Regions from separate parts of the Methylobacterium sp. CM6246 genome, predicted to be linked through region 2. Evidence: riboswitches for the same ligand, from Rfam matches in the RefSeq annotation. Region 2 holds a riboswitch; the other holds the start of a gene.
What was found. Region 2 has a riboswitch for thiamine pyrophosphate ahead of thiC (phosphomethylpyrimidine synthase ThiC). Riboswitches for the same ligand answer to the same signal wherever they lie in the genome.
Positions count from the first base shown of each region.

Region 1: another riboswitch for thiamine pyrophosphate. It lies ahead of thiO (glycine oxidase ThiO); the one in region 2 lies ahead of thiC (phosphomethylpyrimidine synthase ThiC).

Region 1 is NZ_JBTXKY010000001.1:4,889,317-4,896,678, forward strand. Features, by position in the region: gene ACYQPG_RS23610 (peptidase domain-containing ABC transporter) at 1-699, opposite strand, end outside; gene ACYQPG_RS23615 (thiamine phosphate synthase) at 805-1,440, opposite strand; gene thiG (thiazole synthase) at 1,437-2,240, opposite strand; gene thiS (sulfur carrier protein ThiS) at 2,243-2,455, opposite strand; gene thiO (glycine oxidase ThiO) at 2,452-3,675, opposite strand; TPP riboswitch at 3,740-3,868, opposite strand; gene ACYQPG_RS23635 (adenylate/guanylate cyclase domain-containing protein) at 3,992-5,251, opposite strand; gene rpoD (RNA polymerase sigma factor RpoD) at 5,330-7,330, opposite strand.
Region 2 is NZ_JBTXKY010000001.1:1,895,913-1,903,274, reverse strand. Features, by position in the region: gene ACYQPG_RS09415 (transglycosylase domain-containing protein) at 1-672, opposite strand, end outside; gene ACYQPG_RS09410 (ATP-dependent helicase) at 815-1,189, opposite strand; gene ACYQPG_RS09405 (pilus assembly protein PilZ) at 1,605-1,850, shown strand; gene ACYQPG_RS09400 (acyltransferase family protein) at 1,861-2,928, opposite strand; gene ACYQPG_RS09395 (HNH endonuclease family protein) at 3,034-3,408, opposite strand; gene ACYQPG_RS09390 (alpha/beta hydrolase) at 3,430-4,269, opposite strand; TPP riboswitch at 4,471-4,576, shown strand; gene thiC (phosphomethylpyrimidine synthase ThiC) at 4,651-6,537, shown strand; gene ACYQPG_RS09380 (hypothetical protein) at 6,661-7,089, opposite strand; gene ACYQPG_RS09375 (hypothetical protein) at 7,329-7,362, shown strand, end outside.

The DNA of each region.
Region 1 (7,362 bases), 3.0 Mb from region 2:
GCTGTCCGTCACCGTAATCCAGCGCCGCATCCGCCCGGCTTCGAGGGCAAGCGACTTCACGGTGGCCAGGCCGTTGACGCTCTCGGCCAGTGTGCCGTCACGGACGCTGATCGACTGGTAATAGGCCTTCGCGGATTTCCAGATGCCGCTGATCTGGTTGCTCGCGATCATCACGATCAGCGGCGCCGCCACCGCGAGCGCCGCCCCGACCGCGACGTCGTAGTAGAGGACCAGGCCGAAGGCGACGAGCGCGCCGCCGGCATCGATCACCGTGTTCGGGATCTGATGCAGGACGAAGTCCCGGATCTTCGTGATCTGCTGGAAGTGGTTCAGGACCTCGCCGGACTTGAAGGCGGCACCGTCGATCCGCACCCGCAGCAGGTGGGCGAAGACGCGGCGGGAGATCCGGCGGTCGAGGAAGACCGCCAGCGCGATGATCAGGCGCCCCCGGAACGCGGTGAGCCCGACCTCGGCGGCGATCGACAGGAGTGCGAGCAGCGCCAGCCCGAGCAGGTGCAGGTCGGCCTGCCCGGCCACGATCGCGTCGACGATGCGCTGGGTGGCGACCGGAAAGACCAGCCCGGCGCCGTATCCCGCCGCGATCGCGATTAGGAGCCGGGCCACCTGCCCCCGGCGCAACGCGAGCGAACGGCCGAGCCAGCGCCAGCCGAAGGACGAACGGTCTGCCCGCAACACCACCCCCGCGCTCCGAATCGGGCGCGGAGTGAGGCATACATTCGCGGCGCTGGCGACCGCTCCGCGGCGGTCCACCCGGAGACGCCGTCCGCCTGCGCCCGACGGGGGTTAGGGCTGGTACCCGTCCCAGGCCGCCAGTATGCGACGGGCGGCGGCCGCGGGCCCGGCGGCGCGCATCAGCGTGCCCATCACGGCGACCCCGGCTGCACCCGCATCCCGGCAGAGCGGGATGCGCTCCGGCGTGACGCCACCGAGGGCGACGATCGGCAGGTCGGCACGACGGGCCGCCGCAATGCCCTCCGGACCGAGGGCCGGGCCGTAGCCGGGCTTGCTGGCGGTGGGGAAGATGGGGCTCAGGGTGACATAGTCGGCGCCGGTCCTGGCGGCTGCCTCGACTTCCACGCGTGCGTGGGCCGAGATCCCGATCAGCGCATCCGGTCCGAGGGCCGCGCGGGCCGCCGTGATCCATTCCGGCCCGGTGCCGCCACCGAGATGCACGCCGTCCGCCCCGAGTGCTTCAGCCAGGGCGATGTCACCACCGACCGTGAGGAACGCGCCCGCCGCACGGACCCTGGCGGCGATTCCGGCGCCGAGGCTGCGTCGCGCCTCCGGGTCGAGGTCGCGGTCGCGGAACCAGATCCAGCGGACGCCGCCGTCGAGCGCCGCCTGCACGGTGTCGGCCAGGGGCCGGGCGTGCCCGTGCCGGTCCGTCACCGCCAGCAGCCGCGACGGCAGCGGTCTCACGAGCCGACGAGGCCGAGTTGCGGACTCGACGGATCGGCCCGGCCGCGGCGGGGGATGCGGCCGGCGCAATAGGCATCGCGCCCGGCCTCGACCGCGCGGCCCATGGCCCGGGCCATCCGCACCGGGTCGTCGGCCTTGGCGATGGCGGTGTTGATCAGGCAGGCCGCCGCCCCGAGCTCCATGGCGATGACCGCATCCGAGGCGGTGCCGATGCCGGCGTCGACGATCACCGGTACGCTCGCGCGGCGACAGATCAGCTCGATATTGGCCGGGTTGGCGACCCCCATGCCGGAGCCGATCAGCGAGCCCATCGGCATGATCGCGGCGCAGCCGAGATCCTCCAGGCGCTGGCAGACGACCGGATCGTCGTTGCAATAGGGTAGGACCACGAAGCCCTCGTCCACCAGATGCCGGCAGGCCTCGATCAACTCGGCCACATCGGGATAGAGGGTCTCCCGGTCGCCGATCACCTCGACCTTGATCCAGTTGGTGTCCAGAGCCTCCCGGGCGAGCTCGGCGGTCATGATCGCGTCGCGGGCGGTCTCGCAGCCGGCGGTGTTGGGCAGGAAGCGCTTGCCCTTCAGGATGCGCACGGTGTCCGAGCCGTGGCCCTGGAGGGACACTCGCCGGATCGAGGCGGTGACGACCTCGGCCCCAGACGCCGCGACCGCGTCGCGCATGATCGCCTGGGTCGGGTAGCCGGCCGTGCCGATGAACAGCCGCGAGGACAGCTCCGCCCCGGCGATGGTGAAGCGGTCTGCCTCGGTCTCGGGGCGCAGCGGCGTGACGGTCTGGTCCATGGTCAACCTCCCTGCATGGCGCGGACGATCTCGACCCGGTCGCCCTCGGCGACCGGCGTCTCGTCCCAGTCCCGGCGGCGCAGCACGCGGCCGTTCAGGGCGATGGCGATGCCCTGGGGGCTCTCGATACCGGTCTCGTCGGCCTCGGCCCGGAACAGGGCCGCGATGGTCTCGACCGCGAGATCCCGCATTTCTCCGTTCACCAGAAGCTTCATGCCGAGGCCCTCGTGGGTTCGCGTCGGTCGAAGCGCGCCCGAGTGAACGGCTGTGCGATCTCCGGCAGCGCGCCGCGTGTGACGAGTTCGGCGACCGCCTCGGCCGTCACGGGGGCGAGCAGGTAGCCGTTGCGGTGATGGCCGGTGGCGACGACGAGGCCCGGCGCGAGCGTGTCGATGATCGGCGCGTCGTCGTCCGAGGTCGGACGGTAGCCGCCCCACACGGCCTCGACCTCCATCTCCTCGATGCCGGGCAGCACCCGGCGCGCGCCCTCGAGCAGGGCGAAGAGGCCGCCGGCGGTGATGCCCGACCGGAAGCCGCAATCCTCGACCGTTGCGCCGACGATCAGCTGGCCGTCGCTCTTGGGCGCCATGTGGACCTGCTCGGTCCAGATCATCCGGCTGAGCGTGCCGGTGCGCGCGGTGGTGCGCAGGGCCATCGACTGGCCCTTGAGCGGTCGCACCGGCAAGGCGAGATGTTCGGGCAGCAGGCCGCCCTCCCCGCTCCACGCGCCGGAGGCCAGCACGACGGTATCGGCCGTCACGGCCTCGTCGCCGGCTCGGATGCCGGTCACCGTTCCGCCGGACCAGTCGAGCCCGCTCACCGCCAGGCCCTCGACCAGCGTCACGCCGGCACGCCGACAGGCTTCGGCCAGTGCCGCCATAACGAGGCGGGGATCGACCTGGTGATCCAGTGGGCAATGGATTCCGGCGGTGACGGCCGGCCGCAAGGCGGGCTCAAGGCGCCGCACCTCGGTGCCCGGGAGCCACGCGGCGTCGAGGCCCGAGCGGCGCTGCAGGTCGTAGCGGAAGCGCAGGCGCTCGACCTCGTCGCGGCCGATGGCGACCACGACGGTCCCGTCCGCGCGATAATCGATCGACAGGCCGGTCTCGGCTTCGAGGGCGTCGCGGAACCCCGGCCAGAGCCGGAGCGATTCGAAGGCGAGGGGCAGCAGCGGATCGGAGCCCGGCTCGTGCTCGGCGGCCGGGGCCAGCATGCCGGTGGCGGCCAGGCTCGCACCCGCGCCGATCGTGTCGCGTTCGATGACGACCACCGCGCGGCCGGCGCGTGCGAGCCGCCAGGCGATCGACAGGCCGATCAACCCGCCGCCGACGACGGCGACATCGGCACGCGCCGGCAGCGAGGCCTGCGCAGCGAAGCCGCCCGGGAGGCGGCGGCGTCCGATCGGCGAAACGGGGCGGTCAAAAGCCAAAGTCATCTCCGCGGAATTCCGTCGCGAAGATCGGGCCGTCTGCTTCGGTGAGAAGCGGTGACCTGCCATTCAGGCGGCCGCGGTCCAATCCCTACGCCGGTGTGAGCCGGATCAGGTTCGAAGGATTTCCGCGCCGCAGGTCCGGGGGGACGTGCCAGCGGTTTCTCAGCCCCTTGCCGGGGATCTCCCTGGAACAGCGATAGATCTGGTCGCGCGGGCCCCGCGGGTCAAGCCCGCGGTTTGCGGGCGGGCTATCGGGGGCGGACAAACGGCCTGTGGCCGTCACAGCCTGGAGCATCGGGCGGAGGCGCTGCTGCGCCGGTCAGCTCGGCGCACGCGGCCGCAGGAATTTCGGGCGGAACACCGCCATGGGCTCGCGGAAGCCGTCGAGGACGTGCTCGCCCAGGGGAATCGGATCGCCCCAGAGGAAGTCCACGAACGGCTTCGACATCAGCAGCGGCTCGCCGAGCTGGCGGTTCAGCCGGGCGATCCGGCTGGCGAGGTTCACGTCGCGGCCGATGACCGTGAAGTCGAGCCGGGAGCCCGAGCCGACATTGCCGTAGGCGGCCTCGCCGTGGTGGAGCGCGATTCCCGCCGCCACCGGCACCGAGAACTGATGCAGGGCGTTGGCCTCGTCGAGGGCCGCCAGCGCGTTCTGGGCCGCAGTGAGCGCCCCCTTGGCGGCCCCCCCGAGATCGTCGCCCGATTCCCGGAAGATCGCCAGCAAGCCATCGCCCAGATACTTCAGGACCTCGCCGCCCTCACGCTCGATCGGCGGCACCAGGCAGTCGAAGAACACGTTGAGCAGCCCGACCGCCTCCTCGGGAGTCATGTCGGCGGAGGTCCGGGTGTAGTCCCGCATGTCGGCGAATAGGATCGCCGAGCGGATCCGCGTCACCTGTCCGCGGCGGATGTCGCCGGCCAGGATCGCCCGGTGCGGCTCGTCGCCGACATAGAGGCGCAGCACGTGGTCGAGTTGCTTGTTGAGGACGCGCATCTCTGCGACGGCGGCGAGCGCCGGCATGACGAAGCGGAGGATCGCGATGTCGTCCTCGCCGAACCCGTCGGGCGCCTTCGTCGCGAAGGTGATCCCGTTCTTGGTGCCGTTGGTGAAGAACAGCGGCGCCACGACGTAGTGGGTGTAGCCGCCGGCCTTCAGGTCCGGGATGATCGCGTAGGCATCGTCCGGCGTCTCGGCCACGTCGAGGATCAGCCACTCGCCGGTCTCGTGGACGGTGTGGAACGGGCTGTTGAGATAAGCCTCCTGCGAGCGGCCCCCGTGCGGGAACAGCCGCACGCTGGTGCCGCCGTCCCGGGTCCAGACCCGGCCCACGCCGGCATATTCCGAGTGCAGGGTGTCGATCGCAGTGGAGGCCCGATCCACCGGCACGCCGATGGCGATCAGCCGCTCCGCGAGGCCGGACAGCATGTCCTCGGCCTTCTGCAGCCGGGCGCCCTCGCCCAACAGCCAGTCGCGGATGCCCACCGAGGGCTGGAGCGCGCCGAAGGGCACGTCGTCGGCTTCGGAGCCGTCCGCGAAGGCCGTCGGCAATCCGGGCGTTGGCGGGCGGCGTTCGAGCATGGCGCCAAGGTGGGGGCCGCGCAGCCGCCTGGCAACGCAGTCGGAGGGGAGGCGCCGCGGGGGGGCCGCGACGGGGGCTCAGTTGTCCAGGAAGCTCCGGAGCTTCCGGCTACGCGACGGGTGCTTCAGCTTGCGGAGCGCCTTGGCCTCGATCTGCCGGATGCGCTCGCGGGTCACCGAGAACTGCTGGCCGACTTCCTCGAGGGTGTGGTCGGTGTTCATGCCGATGCCGAAGCGCATGCGCAGCACGCGTTCCTCGCGCGGGGTCAGCGACGCCAGCACCCGGGTCGTGGTCTCGCGCAGGTTCGACTGGATCGCCGCGTCGATCGGCAGAACGACGTTCTTGTCCTCGATGAAGTCGCCGAGGTGGCTGTCCTCCTCGTCGCCGATGGGCGTCTCGAGGGAGATCGGCTCCTTGGCGATCTTCAGGACTTTCCGCACCTTCTCCAGCGGCATCGCCAGCTTCTCGGCCAGCTCCTCCGGGGTCGGTTCGCGGCCGATCTCGTGCAGCATCTGGCGCGAGGTCCGGACGATCTTGTTGATCGTCTCGATCATGTGCACCGGGATGCGGATCGTGCGGGCCTGGTCGGCGATCGAGCGGGTGATCGCCTGCCGGATCCACCACGTGGCGTAGGTCGAGAACTTGTAGCCGCGCCGGTACTCGAACTTGTCGACCGCCTTCATCAGGCCGATGTTGCCTTCCTGGATCAGGTCCAGGAACTGCAGGCCGCGGTTAGTGTACTTCTTGGCGATGGAGATCACGAGGCGCAGGTTCGCCTCGATCATCTCTTTCTTGGCCTGCCGGGCCTCGCGCTCGCCCTTCTGGACCATGTTGACGATGCGGCGGTACTCGCCGATCTCCAGGCCGGTCTCGGAGGCGAGGTCGAGGATCTGGGCGCGCAGCTCCGTCACCTGCTTCGAGCCGCGCTCGACCAGGTTCTTCCAGCCCTTGCCGCCCAGCGTACCGACGCGCTCCATCCAGTTCGGATCGAGCTCGTAGCCCTGGTAGTGGCGCAGGAACTCGTCCCGGGCCACGCCGTGGCTCTCGGCATAGCGCATCAGCCGGCCCTCGTGGCCGATGAGCTGCTTGTTGATCGAGTAGAGCTGGCCGACCAGCGCCTCGATGCGGTTGTTGTTGAGCGACAGCGACTTCACGTCGGCGACGACGCTGTCCTTCAGCTCGATCTGCTTCTGGTTCTGGGCCGGGCTGTTCTTCTCGCCGGCCGCCTTGCGGTCTGCGCCCTCGGTCTGGAACTTGCGCAGCTTGCGGTAATTCGCGGCGATCGCGTCGAAGGTCTCGAGGACCCGCGGCTTGATCTCCGCTTCCATGGCGGCGAGCGAGACGTTGTTCTCGAGGTCATCCTCGTCGTCGCCGCCCTCTGGCGGCGCCGGCGGCTCGGCCTCCTCGGCGCTCTCCTCGCTCTCGCCCTCGGCGATCTGCGGCGCGTTCTTGCCGTCCGGGCCGGCGTAGGTCGCCTCGAGATCGATGATGTCGCGCAGGAGGACCTTGCCCTCCACGAGCTCGTCCCGCCAGATGATGATCGCCTGGAAGGTTAGCGGGCTCTCGCAGAGGCCCGCGATCATCGCCTCGCGGCCGGCCTCGATGCGCTTGGCGATCGCGATCTCGCCCTCGCGGGACAGGAGCTCCACCGAGCCCATCTCGCGCAGGTACATCCGCACCGGATCGTCGGTGCGGTCGGTCGGCTCCTTGGTGGTCGTGGCGACCGTGACGGCGCGCGTCGGCGCGACCTCGGCCACCTCGCCGCCCTCGGATTCCTCTTCCTCGCCGTCGGCGCCGTTCGCCGCCTTCTCGGTGGTTGCGGCCTCGTCGGTCTCCTCGGCCTCGACCACATTGATGCCCATCTCGGACAGCTGCGAGAGCACGTCCTCGAGCTGGTCAGGGTCGGACTGGCCCTCCGGCAGGACCTCGTTGACCTCTTCGTAGGTCACGTAGCCGCGCTTCTTCGCGAGCTTGACCATCCGCTTGACCGAAGCATCCGTCAGGTCGAGGAGCGGCCCGTCGGTCTGCTGCTCGGGGGCAGCGTCCGTCTCGTCCCGTTCCGTTGCCTTCGTCGCCATGATCAGCCTATTGTTTCGGGTGCGGCGCGCTG
Region 2 (7,362 bases):
CTTGCTGTACTTGTGCTCCAGCCACAGGGCGAGGATCGCCTCCTGGATCTTGCGCGAGGCCGAGCGCTCGGGGGTCAGGAACAGGTTCTTGGCGAGCTGCTGGGTCAGGGTCGAGCCACCCTGCGCGACGCCGCGGCGTGTCAGGTTCTGGCCAATCGCCCGGAGGATGCCCACCGGGTCGACGCCGAAATGCTGGTAGAACCGCCGGTCCTCGATCGCCACGAAGGCGCGGGGCAGGTAGGGCGGCAGCTCCTTGATCGAGACCACCCGGCCGCCGGTCTCACCCCGGTTGGCCAGCAGCGAGCCGTCGCTCGCCAGGATGGCGATGTTGGGCGGGCGCTTGGGCACCGCGAGCTGGTCGATCGGCGGCAGCTGCGAGGCATGGTAGGCGATGAGGCCGGCGACGCCGATCACCGCCCACAGGCCGAGCACCACGGTGCCGTAGGCGATCCGGCCAAGCCACGAGCGCCGGCGCCGGCCGGACTTCTTCTGGGTCCGGCGTGGCGCCGTCTTAGCCGGAGCCCGCGCCATCTCGTCCGCTCGCTTACCCACGCGTTCCCCTGTCCCGGCCCGGTCGTCCCGGGACAGGCGCAGGTCGAGTTCGCCGCGATCCCGGACGCGCCCTTCCGGCACGTCGAAATTCGGCTCCATCCTGCCCCGACCCTTGGCCATGCATCCCGTCTTCGAACGATCCGAAACCAGCGCGCGCGTGCGTTGCGGCGTAGCCCGGTTACGGCACGCTAAATGCGGCGGTTTAAGGGGTCGTTAGCGTTCCGTTCAGCACCCCGGCCCCGGCCGCTAGCATCCCGGCGCCTTAACCCGAGGCGGTCGGATCCTGCCCCAGCACCCGCCGTGCCTCGGCGAGCAGCACGGGGTGCCGAACCGATTGCGGGCCGGAATCCGGCGTCTCGCGGCCGAGCCGGGCGATACGCGCCGTGAACAGCTTCCGGCGCAGGCCGAACCGGCCGATGCTGGCCGTGAGCGCCAGCAAGACGACCCGCACGGCCTCGGTGCGCTCCCGCTCCTGCACGATCTCGGTCTTCAGCGCCTCCTCGCGCTGCAGGGCGGCATCGAGTTCGAGCCGGACGGCGGCCCGGCTCGCCTCGTCCCGGCGCGCGGTCTCCAGCTGGATCCGGCATTCCTGCAACGCGCTGAGGATCATAAGCTCCTGCGCCGACGCATCCCGCATTGAGTCCTCCCGGTGCACCATCGCCCGGTGAACAACCCGGCACGCGCCCGATCCCTGTCATGAATATTCGGCCCCGACCTGCGAAGGCGTCGGAGGGCGGACCGTCGCTGCGGTTCGCCTTACCGATGCCGGGCGCCAGCCGGAAGCCACCGCCCCACGATATCGAGGTCGCGATCAGCGGCGAAGCCGGGATCGACGCCATGCGTTGCAGGATTGCCGTAGCCCTGGGGGCATCCTGAACGCCGCGAAGCTGGCGAGCCTGCAGCGGCGGCGCATCTCCTGGATGACCCAAACGCGTATTGAGTTTCGGCCTGGGATAGCAGTCTCCGCCCGCCATCCAGCCCGTTAACCGTATCGCCGTATTGTTCAGTCCGCGCGCCTGGGTGTCGCGGACCGGGACCGGAGAGAGGGTGCGATGACGGAGGATCGCCGCGGGGCATTCCGCAAGAACGCCTTCACGTTCGGCACGCTGCTGCTCGCCTGCGGCGAGGTCGGCTGCCTCGTCTGGGACGCCACCGAGACTGGCGCTCAGATCGAGGTCGAGGAGGATCAAGCCGTGCCGGACCGATTCCCGCTCCGTCTGACGGACGGGGCCGACCCGCGGCAGGCCGCCGTAGCGTGGCGGCGCAGCCGCCGGATCGGCATCGCGTTCGAGAGCTGAGCTGCCGGCCTCAGGTGGCCGCGAGGGACGGACGCGGGCGCGGCGCCCCCGCCAGCCGGAACCAGGCCGGACGCACGAACAGCAGGCCGAGCGGCGTGTGGCGCACCAGCCGCTCCAGGGCCAGCGGCACCAGCAGCGCCGCCGCCATGACGATCAGGCTCGCAAGCCCGATATCGTTCACGAGCCCGGTGCGGACCAGGATCTCGCGGGTCGCGGCCATCGGCAGCGAGAAGGCGAGATAGATCACGATCGAGCGCTGGCCGCAGGTCCGGAGGGCTTCGGCGACGGCGGTCCCCGACCGCTCGATCAGCGCGGCCACGACCACGATCGCCAGGGCACCGGCCGCCCCGAGGGCGAGGCTCGCGATCGGCAGGCTGGCGAGGGTCGGGTAGGCCGGATGGCCGGCGGGCGTCAGCGCCATCCATCCTTCCAAGACGGCCCAGGCGGCGAGGCCGCACAGCGCGGGGCCGACATGCCGGCGGGCCGCGTCGGCCAAGGCGAAGATCCGGCCGGCGAACAGGTAGCCCGCCACGAAGTAGACGTAGCGGCCGCAGAACTCCTCGACGAGGGTCGCATCGCTGCGGATGTCGGCGACCTGCAGCAGGGCCGCGCCGGCCAGCAGCAGCGCCCCCGGGCACCGGCGCAAGACCTTGGTCACCACGGAGAAGACCGCCAGCAGGTAGACGAACCACAGGCTGGAATACGGCTCGACCAGCGCGTGGGCGAGATGGGCGGCGAAGGCGCCCGGCCCGGCATCGCCGACGATACCGCCGTAGCGCGCCGCCGACTGAATCACCAGCCAGAGCCCGTAGAAGTAGGCGAAGTGCAGGACCCGGCGGTCGGCGAACAAGCGCCAGTCCCGGTCGATCACCCGCCCCAGGAACAGGCCGGACAGCAGGAAGAAATCCGGGATCCGAAACGGTTTGGCGAAGGCCACCACCGGGTGCAGGAATCCCTCGCCGCCCAGGGCCGCACCGGTGCCGATGACGGAATGCATCATCACCACCAGGAGGATGCAGATCCCCTTGGCGATATCGACCCAGGCCAGCCGGCCGTCCGCGTCCCCTGCCCCGCCCATCGTTCAGCTCCCAGACCGGGGCCAGTGTGGACCGACAAGGTTGACGGGGTTGCCGGCCCGGGACCGGAACCTGCAGATGTCCTGAGCGCCGGGTAAACGGCTGCCTCAATCCCGACGCTTGCCCGCGCGGCGGTCGCGGGTCATGCGCGTGGCGGCGTGGAAGTCGTCGGGCTTGCCGCGGATCCAGACCACGAAGCGCGCGATCTCGGGATCGTCCCGCAGCGCGTCCACGTCGGCGAGCCGACGGGCGATCTCGGCCTCGCTGTAGCGGGCATGGATCGCCGAGTGGCAGATCTGGTGCAGCCGCACAGTGCCCTGGTGGGTGCCGCCCTTCAGCTTCGGGGTGAGGTGGTGCAGGCTGGAGCGGGCGCGGGGCGGGATAGGCCGGCCGCAGAGCGGGCAGACCGGATCCATCCGGGCAACCGCGCCGGGCATCTCCGGATCGTCGGCTTTCCAGCGCCGGGAGCGGCGTCCGACCAAACGATGTCTCCTCCCGTCCTTTCAGGGCACAGCCTGATCCGGCGTCCTGCAGGCCGGCCCCACACGTCCGCGGAACCACGCCTCGGCCTCGCGATCCCGGGACCCGAAGATCGACATGTGGTCGCCCGGCACCAGCTCGAACCGCGCTCGGGGCCCCGCCGCCGTAGCGAGCGCCCGGGCGAGCTCGGCCGGCACCACTGGGTCGTCGGTGCCCTGGACGATCAGGACCGGCGCGGACGTGCCTTGGATGCGCCGGTCCGAGCGATAGGTGTCGCGCAGGAGCCAGGATGGTGCCAGCGGGACATGCAGCCGCACGGCATGGGTCAGCGAGTCGAACGGTGCTTCAAGGTAGAGCCCGATCGCCTCGACTTGCCCGGCGATCGCGACCGCCACCGCGGCACCCAGGGAATGGCCATGCAGCAGGATCGGCGCCCCCGGGGACCGTGCCTCAGCGGCCGCGACCGCCGCCAGCCCGTCCCGGATCAGGCCGTCCTCGCTCGGCGTGCCGGTCGAGCCAGGATAGCCGCGATAGGCCGGCGCCAGCACACCCCAGCCGGCCGCGCGCCACGGATCCGCGGCGAAGCGTGCCGCGTGCGGCTCGGGCCGGGAGCCGTTGCCGTGAAAGCTGATGACGATGCCGCAGCCGGGATGCGGCGGCCGCCACAGGGCGAACAGCCGCTCGCCGTCCTCTGTCGCTACCGTGACCGGCTCGGTCCCGGGCGGTGCCGCCTGGATGCGCACGGGTTGCCCGTTCCAGGCCGCGCCCGGGTAGATCAGCCGCCGCTGGAACAGCACCAGGGCGACGAGCCAAGCCAGGTAGAGCACCGCCAGGGCGGCCAGCAGCAGGAGCAGGATGCGCATCGTTTCTTGAAGGTTCAAAGATGGGCATCGTAGCCAAGTTTGTTTGGCCCAGGACGGCTTTGATGAGTGGTTGGGCGGCCCTGCCCCTACACAGGGTGCTTGGCTTTGGGCGACCGGAGCTTCTCCCGCCGGACAACACCAGCCTGTTATCCGCTCGCCTCGCCGCAGCATTGACAAACCGATCCCCGGGGCCGAGTCTCGAACCGTTCCGAGGGGGGCCCCGAAGGGGGCTGAGATTGGGCATGCTGCCCTGACCCTTGAACCTGATCCGGCTCATACCGGCGGAGGGACGGGAACCTGCGGCTGCTCGCGTGCGTGCGGCCGGATCTCATCTCAGCCATCGCGTGGTCCGGAGCGCTCCAACACGAGGAGAGGCCCACGATGAACGCACCCGTTCTCCCCAAGGACGTGAAAGGCAGCCCCGAGACCGTGACCACGGGTCCGGTCACCGGGTCGCGCAAGGTCTACGCGAATCCGGTCGGCCGGCCGGACATCCGGGTGCCCTATCGCGAGATTGCCCTGTCCGATCCGAAAGAGGAGCCGGTGCGGGTCTACGATCCGTCGGGCCCCTACACCGAGACCGACGCCCGCATAGACCTCACCGCCGGCCTGCCCGGCGTGCGCGAGCCCTGGATCGCGGCGCGCCGCTACACCGCGGTTGAGCCCCGTGCGGTCAAGCCGGAGGATAACGGCTTCGCGGGCGACAAGCTCGTGGCGCCCTGCCCCGCTACCCGGACGATCCGCATGGCGGCCCCCGGGCAGATGGTGACGCAGTACGAGTTCGCCCGAGCCGGGATCATCACCGAGGAGATGATCTACGTCGCCCACCGCGAGAACGCCTGTCGCGACGCGATGCTGGCGGGCGCCGAAGCCACGCTGGCAGACGGCGAGAGCTTCGGTGCGTCGGTGCCGCCGTTCATCACCCCAGAATTCGTGCGCGACGAGATCGCCCGCGGCCGCGCGATCATCCCGGCCAACATCAACCACACCGAGCTGGAGCCGATGGCGATCGGCCGGAACTTCCTGGTCAAGATCAACGCCAACATCGGCAATTCGGCCGTGACGTCGTCGGCCGCGGAAGAGGTCGAGAAGCTGGTCTGGTCGATCCGCTGGGGCGCCGACACGGTCATGGACCTGTCCACCGGCCGCAACATCCACAACATCCGCTCGTGGATCATCCGGAACAGCCCGGTGCCGATCGGGACCGTGCCGATCTACCAGGCGCTCGAGAAGGTCGGTGGCGACCCGCTCAAGCTCGATTGGGAAGTCTTCAAGGACACGCTGATTGAGCAGGCCGAGCAGGGCATCGACTACTTCACCATCCATGCCGGCGTGCGGCTGGCGCACGTGCCGCTCACCGCCCGTCGGGTCACCGGCATCGTCTCGCGGGGCGGCTCGATCATGGCGCGCTGGTGCCTGGCCGGGCACCGGGAATCGTTCCTGTACGAGCATTTCGACGAGATCTGCGACATCATGCGGGCCTACGACGTGTCGTTCTCGCTCGGCGACGGCCTGCGTCCGGGCTCGATCGCCGACGCCAACGACGCCGCGCAGTTCGGCGAGCTGGAGACGCTGGGCGAACTGACCAAGATCGCCTGGGACAAGGGTTGCCAGGTGATGATCGAGGGCCCCGGCCACGTGCCGATGCACAAGATCAAGGTCAACATGGAGAAGCAGTTGCGGGAGTGCGGCGAGGCGCCGTTCTACACCCTCGGCCCGCTGACCACCGACATCGCCCCCGGCTACGACCACATCACCTCGGGCATTGGCGCCGCCATGATCGGCTGGTTCGGCACCGCGATGCTCTGCTACGTCACCCCGAAGGAGCACCTCGGGCTGCCGGACCGCGACGACGTGAAGACCGGGGTGATCACCTACAAGATCGCCGCCCACGCCGCCGACCTCGCCAAGGGCCACCCGGCCGCCCAGCTGCGCGACGACGCGCTGAGCCGCGCCCGGTTCGACTTCCGCTGGGAAGACCAGTTCAACCTAGGCCTCGATCCGGATACGGCCCGTCGCTACCACGACGAGACCCTGCCCAAGGACGCCCACAAGGTCGCGCATTTCTGCTCGATGTGCGGGCCGAAGTTCTGCTCGATGAAGATCACCCAGGACCTGCGCGCCGAGGTGCTGGCGATGGAGGAAGCGGGCGAGGTCGTGGGCGCGTCGCCCGCTATGTCGAAGGCCGAGGCCGAGGCCGGCATGCGGGCCAAGTCCCAGGAGTTCCTGGCCGAAGGCGGCAAGCTCTACATCGACGCGGCCGAATGAGGAGCCGGCACGCCCCGTCCGCTCAAGACGTGGGCGTGCCGCACCCGCCGCCGCCGCGCGGTGCCGTGATCTCGATCGCCGAGTCCGGCTCGGCCCCGTAGGCATCGTAGAGCGCCGCGAGCATCAGGTCGGCGGCGATGCCGACCTCGGGAGGATCTCCGAGGCTGACGGTGCGCGAGAAATTCGCTTCTCCGTGGCTTGGGCATACTGAAGGGCCCGGAGGGCGGCCTGGGATTGCGCCTGGAGCCGAAAACCCGTTTTCCCGTAGGCGCCAGACGAGGCTTCGCACAACATCACGGTATCGAAGGGCTGGAAGATGCACTGGACATAGTGCATCGGCCGATCGCGCAGCGCCACCACGATGAAGCGATCACGCGACGTTTCGACGGGCCCGCGCCGATGGATCGCGTCAAGGCGCGCCACGACCTCGCAGCGATGCTGCCGGATGAACGCCCCCCGGGGTGATAATCCTGATCGCGCCTGTCCGCTGCCCGGTGGTGCCTCGGCAAACGCCGCAATCAGGAGCGCCACCGCTATTCGGGTCCAGCGCATGGATACCTCCGGACGCGTGCCGTTCCCCGTGGCGCAATAGCGACACGGATCGCCCCACCCGCGCGGTGCGCGGCATCAAGGACCAGACGAATCGCAAAATGATGCCGTTCCGGTAACGCGATCTTCATCGCGACTCCGGCTGCCGCGCAACCATCCCCTGCGCCGGGGGGGGCCGTTAACGGACGCTTAGGCGGCAGAACCGCTGAATCCCTCGATCACAGGATCGCAGGAGATCAGCCATGGATATCCGTCCGCTCAATGCGACGACGCCGG